Regions from separate parts of the Mesorhizobium sp. M0296 genome, predicted to be linked through region 2. Evidence: predicted binding sites of a transcription regulator. Region 2 holds the regulator's gene; the other holds the start of a gene.
What was found. Region 2 encodes PhoB, which activates phosphate uptake and scavenging genes when phosphate is short. Its sites were predicted from a motif close to TGTCATNNANCTGTCAT; they were not measured.

Region 1: NKI97_RS22790 (RNA degradosome polyphosphate kinase) is a predicted target of PhoB. The motif match lies at 6,601-6,617, and genes of this name have one in related genera.

Annotation. Positions count from the first base shown of each region.
Region 1 is NZ_JAMYRZ010000025.1:58,128-65,944, forward strand. It holds gene NKI97_RS22755 (multicopper oxidase domain-containing protein) at 20-1,936, shown strand; gene NKI97_RS22760 (HoxN/HupN/NixA family nickel/cobalt transporter) at 2,011-2,724, opposite strand; gene NKI97_RS22765 (cation diffusion facilitator family transporter) at 2,755-3,777, opposite strand; gene NKI97_RS22770 (metal-sensing transcriptional repressor) at 3,774-4,037, opposite strand; gene NKI97_RS22775 (TIGR02117 family protein) at 4,142-4,813, shown strand; gene NKI97_RS22780 (FAD-dependent monooxygenase) at 5,043-6,275, opposite strand; gene NKI97_RS22785 (zinc-finger domain-containing protein) at 6,295-6,540, opposite strand; gene NKI97_RS22790 (RNA degradosome polyphosphate kinase) at 6,690-7,817, shown strand, end outside.
Region 2 is NZ_JAMYRZ010000042.1:25,458-33,274, reverse strand. It holds gene xylF (D-xylose ABC transporter substrate-binding protein) at 1-663, opposite strand, end outside; gene NKI97_RS29180 (ROK family protein) at 950-2,194, shown strand; gene phoB (phosphate regulon transcriptional regulator PhoB) at 2,204-2,893, opposite strand; gene phoU (phosphate signaling complex protein PhoU) at 2,910-3,617, opposite strand; gene pstB (phosphate ABC transporter ATP-binding protein PstB) at 3,650-4,453, opposite strand; gene pstA (phosphate ABC transporter permease PstA) at 4,450-5,301, opposite strand; gene pstC (phosphate ABC transporter permease subunit PstC) at 5,305-6,294, opposite strand; gene pstS (phosphate ABC transporter substrate-binding protein PstS) at 6,354-7,415, opposite strand.

The DNA.
Region 1 (7,817 bases), on a different contig from region 2:
AGGTCAAGGGTTCATCCTGATGCTCATCCAACCGATCGATTATTTCCTCGTCGTCTGGTTCGCGCTGGCGCTGGCTTCGACGCTTTATGTCGGCTTCGACCAATATCGCAACAATCCCGAGCCGGTGGTGATGAAATGGGGCTTCATCCTGGTCACCCTCTATATGGGTCCGCTCGGCTTGCTGCTTTATGTGCTCGCGGACAAGGAGCCACGGCCGGGCGAGCATGATGTGTTCACCCGGCCGCTCTGGAAGCAGGGCGTCGGCTCCACCATCCACTGCGTCGCCGGCGATGCCACCGGCATCATTCTTGCCGCCGCCGTCACGGCGGCGCTCGGCCTGCCGATGTGGATCGACCTGATCGTCGAATATCTCGCCGGCTTTGCCTTCGGCCTGTTCATCTTCCAGTCGCTGTTCATGAAATCGATGATGGGCGGCACCTATTGGAAAAACGTACGCAAGAGCTTCCTGCCCGAGTTCATCTCCATGAACTTCATGATGGCCGGCATGGCGCCGGTCATGAGCTTCCTGATGATGGGCCGCGACATGCGCGCGATGGAACCGCCGGAGCTGTTGTTCTGGGGCGTGATGTCGATCGGCGTCATCGCCGGCTTTGCGCTTGCCTACCCGGCCAATGTCTGGCTGGTCGCCCGGGGGCTGAAGCATGGGCTGATGACACAGCGCGCGCAGGCAGCCGGCATCGATGGTCGAGAGCAGCCTGCAACGAGGCAACATGCGCAGATGCAAATGCAGCAGGCCGACGCCAGTGGCCATCGCGGACAGCGCCACGATATAGCTTCCCACAAAGGCAAAGGCGGCGGCCATCACATGGAGACAGATGCCACAACGCCGCAGGTGGCTGCCCTGGGTGCCGTCTCCCTGCTGGCGCTCGCCATCGGCATGATCGCGCCGGCGAACTGGCTGAACCTGACGCTGTCGGCACGCGACGTCGGCGGGGTGATCATGCCGCGAGGCATGATCATGGATCGCGACACGCCGGCTGATACGATGCGCGACATGGCCGCTACCGATCCACGCCTCGTGGCCGCCTCTTATGGCCTGACGGCAAGGGGCGACCAGGAACTGCCGTTTCGGATAGAGAATGGCATCAAGGTGTTCGAGCTCAGGCCTTCAGTGGTCCGCTGGCAGATCCTGCCGGACGTCGCGGTCGACGCCTATGCCTATAATGGCCAGATTCCCGGCCCGCGAATTCACATTCGCCAGGGCGATCGGGTCAGGATCAACGTCACCAACGGCCTGCCTGAGGAAACGACGGTGCATTGGCATGGCTTGATCCTGCCGAACCAGATGGATGGGCCGGCCGAGATCACCCAGGCGCCGATCGAGCCCGGCCAATCCTATTCATACGAATTCACCGCAACCCAGCACGGAACCTATTTCTACCACCCCCATGCCAAGCCGGACCGGACCCAGGCGCTCGGCCTCTACGGTGCGCTGATCATCGATCCCGCCAATCCCGCCGACGAGGTCGCGGCCGACCATGATTACGTCATCCAGCTTCAGGAATGGCTGGTGCGGGAAGGGCTGACCTACCCGTCGATGCCGATGGACGGCGGCATGCCGAATTTCTTCACCATCAACGGCAAGGCCTATCCCTCGACCGAGACGATCCCGATGAAGGTCGGCGACACGCTCAAGGTGCGGTTCATCGGCACCAACAACGGCTTCATCCATCCGATGCATATCCATGGCGGACCGTTCGAGGTCGTTGCCCGCGACGGCGAGACGGTCCCCGCTTCGGGTCGTTTCCTTGCCGATACGATCAACGTCGGGCCGGGTCAGCGCTACGACGTGATCTGGAAGGCGCAGCGTCCGGGCAAATGGCTGATCCATTGCCACATCCCGCATCACACCACGAACAACAATGTCGAGGAGAAGGGCGGCGGCGGGCTGATGGTCGTGATCGATGTGACATGACCGGCGTCGCCTTGGCGCGTTCCATCCGCTGCACCGGACCGGACACCATGCAGTGGCTGAAACCATATTTTCTCTTAAGCTGATGTGATCTGCCAGACAGCGACGCCGGCAAGGGCGAGACCGGCGGCGCCCTCGATGGCCCGGGAGATGGTTTCGAACAGCCGTGGCTGGCGCGCGAAAAACTGTACAAGCCGTTCCCGAAACACGATCGACAACACGGCGACGCAGGACAGCGTCAGCGCCACGCCGACCATCATGGTGATGGCAAACAGGACGCCCGCTGCCGGAACACCCCTGGACATCGCGAAAGTCATAGCGAAAAGCGTAAGCGGACATGGGATCAGGCCTGCCATGACGCCGACAGCCTCGCCCTCGTGCCTGTGGTGATGGCTGTGGCTCAAAGCGCGCCAGAGCATCCAGACGCCAATGAGGCCGAGCAGCCCGCGACTGATGTGCTCCAGAAGCGGAGCGCGGCCGACGCTGCCCAATGCTATTGAGACCAGTGGCAGCGAGAGAGCCGCAATCAGAACGGCAATCGTCACATGCGTGAACGATAGCGTGATAGATACGAGCAGACCACGCGAGACCTTCGCATCCGAACCGGCAAGATACGTCGCCAGGACGGCCTTGCTGTGCCCCGGCGTCAGCGCATGGGCAGCCCCGAACACGACGCCCATCGGCAGGAAGGCCATGAACGCCAGCCAATTGCCTCCGGCCGCAAGCAGCTTGATCTGTTCGCCGAGCGTCAGATAGATCGTGCGCTGAAATTCGACGAGCGTCTGGAACATCGGACGAGACTAGCAGAAAATCGGCGAGCGTCAGTGCATGTGGCCGTGGTGATGCGTGTGCTCGTGAGGATGGTCGTTCTCTCCACGTTCCGTTGAAAACTGCACATTCGCCTCAGCCAGGGCCGGCATATGCTGGGATAGTTCGTCCTTCAGCGCTGCGGCGATCTTGTTCGCCGCCGACAGCGGCAGGGTTTCGTCCGCGGCAATTGCGATGTCGGCGTGCAATCTATGACCGATCCAGCGCGCCTTGGCATCGACAATGCGCGCGCCCGGAACATGCTCGGCGGCATGTCGGATTTCGTCTATCACACCGGGTTCGATTCCATCCAGCATGCGGGTCAGCACCGAGCGGGCCGATTGCCAGACGATACCGAAGATCGCAATCGTGATCAGCAGGCCGACGATCGGATCGGCCAAGGAAAAGCCGAACCAAACGCCGATGGCTCCGATGACCACGGCAAGGCTGGTAAGTCCATCTGTGCGGGCGTGGTAGCCGTCGGCAATCAGTGCCGCGCTGTTGATTTCGCGACCGACGCGGATACGGAACACGGCAACCGCCTCGTTGCCGAGGAAGCCGACAATGCCCGCCGCAGTCAGCCAGCCCAGGTGTGTCACCACTTGTGGATTGATCAGCCTGTCGATGGCTTGGTAGGCAGCGACTACAGCGCTGAACAGGATGATGAGCACGATGATGATGCCGGCCAGATCCTCGCCCCGGCCCAAGCCATACATGAAGATCCGCGACGGCTTGCGCCGCGCCAGAACGAACGCAATCCATAGCGGGATCGCCGTGGTCGCATCGCCGATGTTATGGATCGTGTCGGCCAGCAATGCCACGCTCCCCGACAACGCAACCACGACCATCTGCAATGCCGCGGTGATGGCCAGGATCACGAACGACCATTTGATTGCCCAGATGCCCCGGTCGGTGGTGGCAATTGTCGCGTCGATGACGCCATGGCTGTGACCGTGCGGACCGTGATCGCCGTGATGATGTGCGGCGTGCGAGCCGAACCCGAGCCAGTCCAGAATGCGGGCTACGATGGCATTCATAGATACTTCGCCAGCTGCTTGAGTTCCGCCAGCGAGTTGCCGCCGGTTTCCACGCTGTCCGTCAGGCAATGCTCGATGTGATCGTTGATCAGCTCGCGCTTGGCGCTGCTGATCGCTTTTTCGACTGCATGAAGCTGCTGCGCCAGGTCAACGCAAGGGCGATGCGCCTCGATCATCGCCAGCACCGCCGCAAGGTGGCCTTGCGCGCGCTTCAGGCGCTTTATGATGGAAGGATGCGAGGCGTGGAGGTGATCTGACATGCTTGAGCATATCCTCCCGGGGAGGATATGCGTCAAGCTCTAAGTCAGCTGTGCAACGTTCGGAGGGGCTTCACCTTGAGCATTGCTTGTTCTATGCCTTTCCCATGAAGAAGCTTGCCCGTTTTCTTGGCCTGCTGGTCGTTGCAGCAGTCCTTGCGGTGGCGCTGGGCACGCTGCTGCCGCGCCCGCTCTGGCCGGCGGCCGTTGCCGATCCGATCGGCACAAGCCACCGTATCCTGGTGCTGCAAAATCCGATCCACACCGACATCGCCATCCCGGTCGACGACGATGTGCGCCGGCGCTTCCATTTCCTGGTCGATGCCGGCATTCCAGCAGACATGGCGGAGGTCCGCTACATCGTCTTCGGCTGGGGCGGCCGCGCCTTCTATCTGGAGACGCCGACCTGGTCGGAGCTGAAGGCGGTGCCGGTGATGAAGGCGCTATCGGTCGATGCCTCGGCAATGCATGTCGACATTTCCGTCGACATCGCCGAGCCGCATCGCGACGTCGCTGCCTTCGACATCGGCGAGGAGCGGTTTACGGCGCTGCTCGATTACATTGCGGCAAGCTTCCGGCAGGGGCCGAACGGGGCCATCCCGATCGAGAGTGCGGCCTATTCCCGCTTCGATCGGTTCTTCGAAGCCAATGGTCATTTCAACGCGCTGATCGGCTGCAACACCTGGACGGCGGCGGCACTGCGCACGGCCGGGCTGCGCACCGGCTGGTGGGATCCGCTGCCGGCCTCGCTCGGCCTGTCGATGCGGCTTTACAATTGAAGAGGGTTCCGGCTGATCAACGCCGCGATCCTTCGCGCCCCCCTCTGTCCTGCCGGACATCTCCCCACGAGGGGGGAGATTAGCGGCTTCGGCGCCTTGCTAGGTCATGCAACCTTGAAGATTGGCGAAAGCCAATGTGATGGCCAATCTCCCCCCAAGTGGGAGAGATGTCCGGCAGGACAGAGAGGGGTGCTGTCCAGGGCGCTGTCCCTCCAGCCTGTCGTGCGTATCATCGCGCGCCATCGTCCAACGCCCGCCAGCCATAGAGCCAGTCGAGATCGGCGGCGAGTTTTTCGGGCGAGCGCATCGCCAGGAACAGGTTGCGGGCCATCGCCACCGGCCCGGCCGCATGCCAGGCGAGGCGGTTGACGACGCCGCGGCGGGCGACCTGGGCGACGCGCGGCCGCCGCGCCTGTTCCCAGGCGACAAGCGCGCTGCTGAGATCGGCAGGCGAGGTGGCAACCAAACCGGCAAGGGTTACCGCGTCCTCGATCGCCATCGCCGCGCCCTGTGCGGCAAACGGCGTCATCGCATGCGCCGCATCGCCGATCAGCGCGATGCCTTCCGGCGTCGTCCACCGCCGCTGCTCGACGGTGTGGATCGGCCATGCCGTCCATGGCGCGGCCTCGCTCGCCAGACGGACCAGCGCCGGCGCGGTACCGCGCATGGCGCTGGCGAGGATGGCGGGGTCGGCATGCCCCGACCAGCCCTCGGCGATGCGCTCGCCCTTTGTGAAGGCAGCGAGGTTGAAGGCAGTGCCACGGCTGACCGGATAGGCGACCATATGGAAGCCGGAATAGAGGAATGCAGTAACACAATCGGGCTCACCGATCGCCGCAAAGGTTTGTCCAGCGGGGCTGTCGGCGGCCACCGTGGCGCGCCAGGCAAGCTCGCCCGAAAACCGGCTTCTCCGGAAATCGGCTGCGTTGCGGGCAAGCGTTTCTCGCACCGACGACCAGACGCCATCGGCGCCGATCAAAAGACAGCCAGCCTCGACCGTGTCGCCATCAGCCGATGCAGTGACGGTAACACCTTTCGATCCGGCTGCGATGTCGGTCACCCGCGCGCCGGCGATCAGATCGATACCGGGCTGCTCCGAAACTCGCTGCATCAGCGCTGACTGCAGATCCGCGCGGTGGGCAACGAGATAGGGCGCTCCCCAGCGCGTTTCGGCCGCCTGGCCAAGCGGTACGCGCGCCAGCTTGCGCAGCGTGGCGGCATCCTTGAGCACGACCGCCTCCGGCCGCACCGCCGTCGCCAGCAGCCGATCGAGTACGCCGAGCTGCCGTAGGATGCGCGTCGCGTTGGGCGAAAGCTGGATACCGGCGCCGGCAGCCTCGAGGTGCTGCGCCTGTTCGAACAGTTTTGTCCGATAGCCGCGCTCGGCGAAGGCCAGTGCCGCGGTCAGCCCGGCGACGCCCGCCCCGGCGATGACCACCTGCCGGGACTGCGTTTCCTGCATCAGGGTTGTCGCGAAAGAATCAGGCGGCCTGGTCGAGATAGAGGCAGCCCGGCGGCTGCGTTTCCAACGCCTTCAGCTTCGGCGAATAGCGATAGAGCGTCGAGCAATAGGGGCAGACTTTTTCATTGTCGTCGCCCATGTCGAGAAATACATGCGGGTGGTCGAAAGGCGGATTGGCGCCGGTGCACATGAATTCCTTGACGCCGATGTCAATTGCCGGATAGCCCGCATCGTTCTGGAAATGGGGAATGGAACCGCCTGCCATCGTCGTCTCCTGATCTTGTCGATTGCATCTGGATCATAACCCGTCTCTTTGCAAGATCGATGAAATGAAACTGTCGCAAAAGCCTGTCAGAGGATAAGTTAAGCCGGTTAAGGCTATGGTCGTCGAACGGTGTGGGAAGAGCGGAAACCATGAACGAACTGAAGCCGGTGCAGAACGAATTCATCACCGTCGAGGCGGCGAGCCGCGAAGGCGGCAATCCTGACCGCTTCGTCAACCGCGAGTTTTCCTGGCTCCAATTCAACCGGCGCGTGCTCGAAGAGTCGCTGAACGCCAATCATCCGCTGCTCGAGCGTGTTCGCTTCCTGTCGATATCGGCCGCCAACCTCGACGAGTTCTTCATGGTCCGCGTTGCGGGTCTTGCCGGCCAGGTGCGCGAGGGCATCGTGCTGAAGAGCCCGGACGGACGCACGCCCGAGCAGCAGCTCGAACAATTGCTGCGCGAGGTCGAGCGCCTGCAGGAGGACCAGCAGAAAAGCCTTTCGGCGCTGATGCTGCTCCTCGACAAGGAAGGCATCGAGAGCATCACCCGCGATGCGCTGAGCAAGGACGAGAAGATCTGGCTCGAGGACCATTTCCAGGAGCAGGTATTTCCGGTGCTGACGCCGCTGTCGATCGACCCGGCGCATCCGTTCCCGTTCATTCCCAATCTCGGTTTCTCGATGGCGTTGCAATTGCGCCACCGTAAGAACGGCGAGGAAATGAGCGCGCTTTTGCGCCTGCCGGTGGCACTGAGGCGCTTCATCCGCTTGCCGGATCGCAAGCGCCATGTTCGCTTCATCCCGCTCGAGGAGGCGGTCGGTCTTTATATCGGCAAGCTGTTCCCGGGCTACGAGGTCAAGGGTTCCGGCACGTTCCGCATCATCCGCGACAGCGATATCGAGGTCGAGGAAGAATCAGAGGATCTGGTGCGCCTGTTCGAGACGGCGCTGAAGCGGCGGCGCCGCGGCTCGGTTATCCGGATCGAATTCGACCGGCTGATGCCGCCCGAACTGCGCGACTTCGTCGCCGGGGAGCTTGGCGTTTCGGCAAGCCGCATCAGCGTGCTCACCGGTCCGCTGGCGCTCAGCCAGATCTCGGAGATCGTCGCCGTCGCCCGCGACGATCTGAAGTTCACGCCCTACAATCCGCGCTTCCCCGAGCGCATCCGCGAGCATGGCGGCGATTGTTTTGCGGCGATCCGCGAGAAGGACATCATCGTCCACCACCCCTACGAATCCTTCGACGTCGTGGTGCAGTTCCTGCGCCAGGCAATGGCC
Region 2 (7,817 bases):
GCCGTCATTAGCGGCGACCACGGCATCGACCTTGTTGTCGTTGGCGGTCAGGAACTGTTCCATGTTCTTCTGAGCGTTGGCCGGCAGCCAGCCGTCCGTATAGGCCTCGCCGACATTCTTGATCTTGCCGCCGTCGATGGCCTCCTTCAGCACCTCCATCGAACCGGCAAACAGGAAATCGGCATTCGGATCGGAACCCGAACCCTTGATGAAGACGTAGTTGCCTTCCGGCTTCACCTTGAAGACTTCGCGGGCCTGCATGCGGCCGACTTCCTTGTTGTCGAAGGTCAGATAGAACACGTCCTTGTTCTCGATCAGCCGGTCATAGCCGACGACCGGGATGCCTTCGTCCAGTGCCTTCTGCACGGCCGGCCCGATGGCCGAGGCGTCCTGCGCCAGGATGATCAGTGCGTTGGCGCCCTGCGAGATCAGGCTCTCGACGTCGGTGAGCTGCTTGCCGGGGTTGGACTGTGCGTCGGCGGAAATATACTTGTCGCCTGCGGCCTCGATGGCCGCCTTCATTGCGGCCTCGTCGGTCTTCCAGCGCTCTTCCTGGAAGTTCGACCAGGAAACGCCGATGACCTTGTCTTTAGCCTGCGCCACCGACGCCAGCGCCAGCGTCATGGCGACACCCGCCAGAATGGCGGTCGTGAATTTCTTCATCATATCCTCCCTGCGCCGCGTACGGCGTGACCAATTGGCTCAAAGACCAGCTTAGAAGCTCTAATTTTTTCGAGCCTCGAAAAAATACTGGCCCGATCTCCGGCTGCTGTCAACATCGATTCTGATGGATTTTGATGAGTCTGCGAGTTTTTTCGAGCGTCGGAATAAACGATGACAGCGCCACCTGCATCTGACACTATTTGCCTGCATCCGACACTATTTGTCGGACATTACCGACGGCTTCCGGTTCATGAGCGGCCGCGGCAACCGGGAGGAAAGCAAAACAATGTCGGTCGGAATCCGCCATGACGATTTGCGCCGGCGCAACCGGGCGATGGTGATCTCGGCGGTGCGCCGGGCCGGCCAGCCATCGCGTACTGAGATCGCAGCTACCACCGGCCTCAGTCATTCGACCATATCGGCGATCTCTTCCGACCTGATACGGGAAGGCATCCTCGCCGAGAGCAAGGCAAGTGAGCCCGTTTCGTTGAAACGCGGTCGTCCGCAGGTCGGCCTCGCCCTCAATCCGGAAGCGGCGGCGGTGCTGACCGTGGTGTTGTCGCTGAATTTCCTGTCGGCCGCCATTATCGACTATACGGGACAGGTGGTCGCCGAGGAACAGCGCCGGCTGGACACGCTGACCATGCCGCGCGACGAGCTGATCCGTGAATGCATGGCCATCGTCCGGCGCCGGCTGCAGGATCCAGACCTTGACGTCCGCAGTGTCGCCCGCATCGCCCTGGCGATTCAGGGCATTACCGACTCCCCTGCACGCGCCATGCTGTGGTCGCCGATCACGCCGCAGACCGACATCGCCTTTGCCGACATGCTGGAGGGCGAATTCGGCATCCCGGCAACGGTGGAGAACGACTGCAACATGATGGCGGTGGCTTTGCGCTGGCGCAATCCGGATCGCTATCGCGACGACTTCATCGCCATCCTGCTTTCGCATGGCATCGGCATGGGGCTGGTGCTGAAGGGCGAACTGTTCACCGGGACGCATTCCTCGGGCGGCGAATTTGGCCACATGATCCATCGTCCGGGCGGCGCGCTCTGCCGTTGCGGGCGGCGCGGCTGCATCGAGGCGTATGCCGGCAACTACGCCATCTGGCGCAACGCCAGGCAGATGAGCGAAGACAGCGAACCGGTCGCCGACGTCAGCGACGCCGACATGCGAGCACTGGCGGCCCGGGCGCGCGAGAAAGATGGGCCGGAACGCGAGGCCTACCGCAAGGCCGGCGAAGCGCTGGGTTTCGGTCTCGGCTCGCTGTTCGCGCTGATCGATCCGGCACCGGTCGCGATGGTCGGCGCCAGTGCCGCCGCCTTCGATCTGATCGAGCCGGCCTTGCGGAAGGCAATCGCCCAGACCGCCGGCGGCCAGCATTCAGGCTCGATCTCCTTCGATACAGAGCCGAACGAATTGCCGCTGATCCGCGAAGGCTGCGCGATGCGGGCGTTAAGCTTCGTCGACCAGGAGATTTTCGCGCCGGGCGCGCAAATGAGGCCCAGCGTCAGAAAGAACGTAGCATGACCAGGCGGGTCAATCTTCCCTGATCGCATAGCCGGCACCGCGGATGGTGCGGATGACATCCGGCATCCGGCCGTTGTTGACGGCTTTGCGCAGCCGCCCGACATGCACGTCGACGGTGCGTTCGTCGATGTAGATTGTCTCGCCCCAGACATTATCGAGTAACTGGCTGCGCGAGAAGACACGGCCCGGATGCCGCATCATGAACTCGAGCAGCCGGAATTCGGTCGGCCCGAGCCTGATTTCGCTCTTCTTGCGATAGACCCTGTGCGATTCGCGATCGAGCACGATGTCGCCGACCTTCAGCACGCTGGACAGCACTTCCGGCTTGGCGCGCCGTAGCAGCGCCTTGACCCTGGCCATGAATTCTGGTGTCGAAAACGGTTTGACCAGATAGTCGTCGGCGCCGGTCGAAAGACCGCGCACCCGGTCGCTCTCCTCGCCGCGCGCGGTCAGCATGATGATCGGCAGCCGCTCGGTTTCGGGGCGCACCCGCAACCGACGACAGAGCTCGATGCCGGAAACCGCTGGTATCATCCAGTCGAGCACCAAAAGGTCGGGCACATTCTCCTGCAAACGGATCTCGGCTTCGTCGCCGCGTGTCACCACCTCGACCTGGTAGCCTTCGGATTCGAGATTGTAGCGGAGCAGCACACCCAACGGCTCCTCGTCCTCCACCACCATTATGCGTGGTGCGATCATCGGCTGGGCACCCCCATCATGTCACCGGTGCGGACATTGTCGTTTCGTCCTGCTTCGGACGATTGACCGGCAATTGCTCGCCGGTCAGCACATAATACGCATTTTCGGCGATGTTGGTGACATGGTCGCCGATCCGCTCCAGATTCTTGGCGCAGAACAGCAGGTGCGTGCAAGCGGTGATGTTGCGCGGATCTTCCATCATGTAGGTCAAGAGCTCGCGGAACACGGACGTGTATTTGACGTCGATGCGCTCGTCGGCGGCACGCAGCTTGGCCAACGCGGCCGCATCGCCTGCAGCATATTCCTCGATGACACCCTGCACCTGGATGAGAACCAGTTGCGCCATCGCGTCGATGGAATGCGACAGGTCCCGCGGCGTGGCGCTGAGGCCGACCGCACTCACGCGCTTGGCGATATTCTTGGCAAGGTCGCCGATGCGTTCGAGGTCGCCCGCCATGCGGATCGCTCCGACCACATGGCGAAGATCGTGGGCCATCGGCTGGCGTTTGGCGATGAGGGTGATGGCGCGGTCGTCCAGTTCGCGTTGACGCGCATCCATGATGGCGTCGTCGGAAACGACGCGTTGCGCCAGCACGTTGTCGGAATTCAACAGGGCCTTGGTCGCCCCGCCGACCATCGAACCGGCGAGGTCGGCCATGTCGCGGATCAGCTTGCTGATCTGCTCGAGATCCTCGTCGAAAGAAGCGACTGTGTGTTCGCCCATGGTCCTGTCCTCATATGCATGATCGGAACGGCTCAGCCGAAGCGGCCAGTGATGTAGTCCTGCGTGCGCTTCTCGCGGGGCGACGTGAAGATCTTCTCGGTCCGGTCGAACTCGACCAGCTCACCCAGATACATGAAGGCGGTCTGGCGCGACACGCGCGCCGCCTGCTGCATGTTGTGGGTGACGATGACGATCGTGTAGTCGGCTTGCAACTCGTCGATCAGTTCCTCGATCTTGGCGGTCGACAACGGGTCGAGGGCCGAAGCCGGTTCGTCGAGCAGAATGACTTCCGGCTTCACCGCCACCGTGCGGGCGATACAGAGCCGCTGCTGCTGGCCGCCGGACAGGCTCAAGCCGCTGGCGTTGAGCTTGTCCTTGACCTCGCTCCACAGCGCGGCGCGCTTCAACGCCTGTTCGACGCGGCCGTCCATCTCGGACTTGCCGAGGTTCTCGTAGAGCCTGACGCCGAAGGCGATGTTCTCGTAGATCGACATCGGGAACGGCGTCGGCTTCTGGAACACCATGCCGATCTTGGTCCTGAGGAGGTTGAGATCCTGCGACCGGTCGAGAATGTTCTTGCCGTCGAGCAGCACCTGGCCCTCGGCCGTCTGTTTTGGGTAGAGCTCATAGATGCGGTTGAACACACGCAGCAGCGTCGATTTCCCGCAACCCGAAGGGCCGATGAAGGCCGTGACGCTGCGCTCGGGCAGCGACAGGCTGATGTCCTTCAGCGCCTTGCTCTGGCCGTAGTAGAAGTTGAGGTTCTTGACCTCGATCTTCGTCTTCTCGGCTACCGTTTCGGCCATCGTCATGTCTGGGGACAACATCTGTGTCATCTGTCCTCTCTGCGTCCGGTAAGGCTGCGGGCGAGGATGCTCAAGCCCAGAACCGTCAGGGTGATTATGAGTGCGCCGGTCCACGCCAGTTGCTGCCATTCCTCGTAAGGGCTGAGAGCGAACTGGAAGATGGTCACCGGCAGGCTGGCCATCGGCGCGTTGATATTGCTGCTCCAGAACTGGTTGTTGAGCGCGGTGAAGAGCAGCGGCGCCGTCTCGCCGGAAATGCGTGCTATCGCCAGCAATATGCCGGTGACGATGCCGGACAATGCGGCGCGGTAGGCGACCGAACGGATCACCACCCAGCGTGGCGCGCCGATCGCGGCACCGGCTTCACGCAACGCGTTCGGCACTAGGCTGAGCATGTCTTCAGTGGTGCGCACGACCACCGGAATGACCAGGATGGCAAGCGCAACTGCGCCGGCAATGGCCGAGAAATGTCCCATTGGCCGCACCATCAGCTCATAGACAAACAAGCCGATGATGATCGACGGCGCCGACAACAGGATGTCGTTGATGAAGCGGACGACGGTGGTGATGCGCGAAAAGCGTCCATACTCGGCCATGTAGGTTCCCGCCAGCACGCCGATCGGCGTGCCGACGACAACGGCGATGATCGTCATCAGCAGGCTGCCCGCGATGGCATTGAGCAGGCCGCCGGCCTCGCCCGGTGGTGGTGTCATCTCGGTGAAGACCGCGAACGAAAGCCCGGCTGTGCCCTTATAGACCAGTGCGCCGAGGATGAGCGCCAGCCAGGCAAGCCCGATGCCGGCGGCGACGACGCAAAGCGCCATCATCACCGAATTCCTGGCTTTGCGGCGGCTGTGGAGCGATGAGGATGTCGACATCGGTCAGGCTCCCGTACGGGCGTCGATCCGCATCAGCATATAGCGGGCGGCGGCAAGGATCAGGAAGGTGATGACGAAGAGGATCAGGCCAAGCGAAACCAGCGAGGAGGTGTAGAGGTCGCCGTCGGCCTCGGTGAATTCATTGGCGATGGTCGCCGAGATCGTCGTGCCCGGCGCGAACAGGGAGGCACTGATGCGGTGGGCGTTGCCGATGACGAAGGTCACCGCCATGGTCTCGCCGAGTGCCCTGCCGAGGCCAAGCATGACGCCGCCCATGATGCCGATGCGGGTATAGGGAATGACCACGCGCCGGGTCACTTCCCAGGTCGTGCAACCGATGCCATAGGCCGATTCCTTCAGCACCGCCGGCACCGTATCGAAGACGTCCTTGGTGATCGAGGTGATGAAGGGCAGCACCATGATGGCGAGGATCAGCGCCGAGGTCAGAAGGCCGATGCCGTAAGGAGGGCCGGCGAAAAGGCTGGATAGTCCCGGCACGCCATGGAAGATGTTGATGATGAAGGGCTGTATCGTCGTCTGCAGGAATGGCGCGAACACGAACAGGCCCCAGATGCCGTAGATGATCGAAGGAATGCCGGCCAACAGCTCGACCGCTATGCCGATCGGGCGCCTGAGCGGGCGCGGGCAGAGCTCGGTGAGAAAGATTGCAATGCCGATGCCGATCGGAACCGCGATCAGGATGGCAATGGCCGCCGTCACCAGCGTGCCGTAGATCGGCGCCAGTGCGCCAAATTTTTCCGTAACAGGATTCCAGCTCTCAGTCGTCAGGAAAGAAAAACCGAACGACGACAGCGCCTGCCATGAGCCGGCAAACAGCGAGATCGCGACACCGCCGAGGATGACCAGCACAAGAATTGCGGAAGCGCGGGTAAGTCCGCGGAATATGGCATCTGTGAGCGCGAAGCGCCGCACCGTAGCTTCCCTGGCCCGGGCTGCTGCAGATGATGGCATGGCATCGGAAGCGATGGTCATTGGGTCCTCGCGATTAAAGGCAACAGGGAGGGCGCCATCGACGCCCTCCCTGGAGGAGATTACATAGCCGAGTAGAGCGGCTTGCCGTCGTCGCCGACGACTTCCTTGGCCCACATGGCCTTGACGCTCTCAACCACCTTGTCGGGCATCGGAACGTAGTCCAGTTCGCCGGCCATCTCGTCGCCCTTGTCGTATGCCCAGGCGAAGAATTTGAGCGCTTCGCCGGTGGTCGCGGCATCATCCGGCTTCTTGTAGAGCAGGATCCACGTTGCCGCCGTCATCGGCCAGGACTCGGCGCCCGGCTCGTTGGCGAGGATGACGCCATAGCCCGGCTGCGAGCTCCAGTCGGCATTGGCCGCTGCCGCCGAGAACGCCGCCGCGGCGGGCTCGACCTTCTTGCCGTCCTTGTTGATCATATCGGTGTGGGTGAGCTTGTTCTGCTTGGCGTAGGCATATTCGACATAACCGATCGCGCCGCCGGTCTGGGAAACGTTGTTGGCAACGCCCTCATTGCCCTTGGCGCCGATGCCGACCGGCCATTCCACGGCCTTGTCGACGCCGACCTTTTCTTTCCAGTCCGCGCTGACGTCGCCGAGGTAATAGGTGAAGTTGAACGTCGTGCCCGAACCATCGGAACGGTGAACGACCGCGATCGCCTGCGAAGGCAGCTTGACGTCCGGATTAAGCTTCTTGATCGCTTCGTCATCCCAGCTCGTGATCTTGCCGAGGAAGATGTCGGCCAGCGTCGGGCCGTCGAGAACCAACTCGCCCGGCTTGATGCCTTCGAGATTGACGACGGGAACGATGCCGCCCATCACCATCGGGAACTGAGCCAGTCCGGTCGCTTCAAGCTCGTCGCCCTTGAGCGGCGCATCCGAAGCGCCGAAGGTAACGGTCTTGGCTTTGATCTGCTTGATGCCGCCGCCGGAACCGATCGACTGGTAGTTAAGGCCAACGCCGGTGTCTTTCTTGTAGGTGTCGGCCCACTTCGCATAGATCGGGTAGGGGAAGGTGGCGCCGGCGCCGGAGATGTCCGCGGCGAGCGCGGCGGACAGGGTGAGGGTGGTCGTCGCCGCAGCCATTGCAATCGCAACGGCCGCCGAGCGGATGAAATGTCTCATGTGGCCTGCTCCTGTTCGGAATATGGTCTCTCGGCGCCATTCCTCCGGCGCCCGCTGAGGCCAATAGCCCCCGATTATTACAGTCGCATGACAGTTTCATGTCGCTCCGGTAACGGCGCCCAGCCGGGTTAAGAAGGAGCGGCCGCGGGCTTTGTCGGCATGGGCCGCGGTTTGCCGCTGGAATCAGCAGCTTGCGTGAATTCCGGCCGGCATCGTCTGCTCGGCGATCGTAGCCACCGGCTTTAAAAGAAAAAAGCCGGACGGGAGCGCGTTGCATGCAGCCAGAACGTGTCATGGCCGCGCCATCGCCGAAACAGGTCCGTTGGGGTAAATCTGACCCTGTTTCTTGCCGGCGGTCGCTGCTCCCGCCCGTAACTGGAGGAGCGGAACTTCGAATATCCC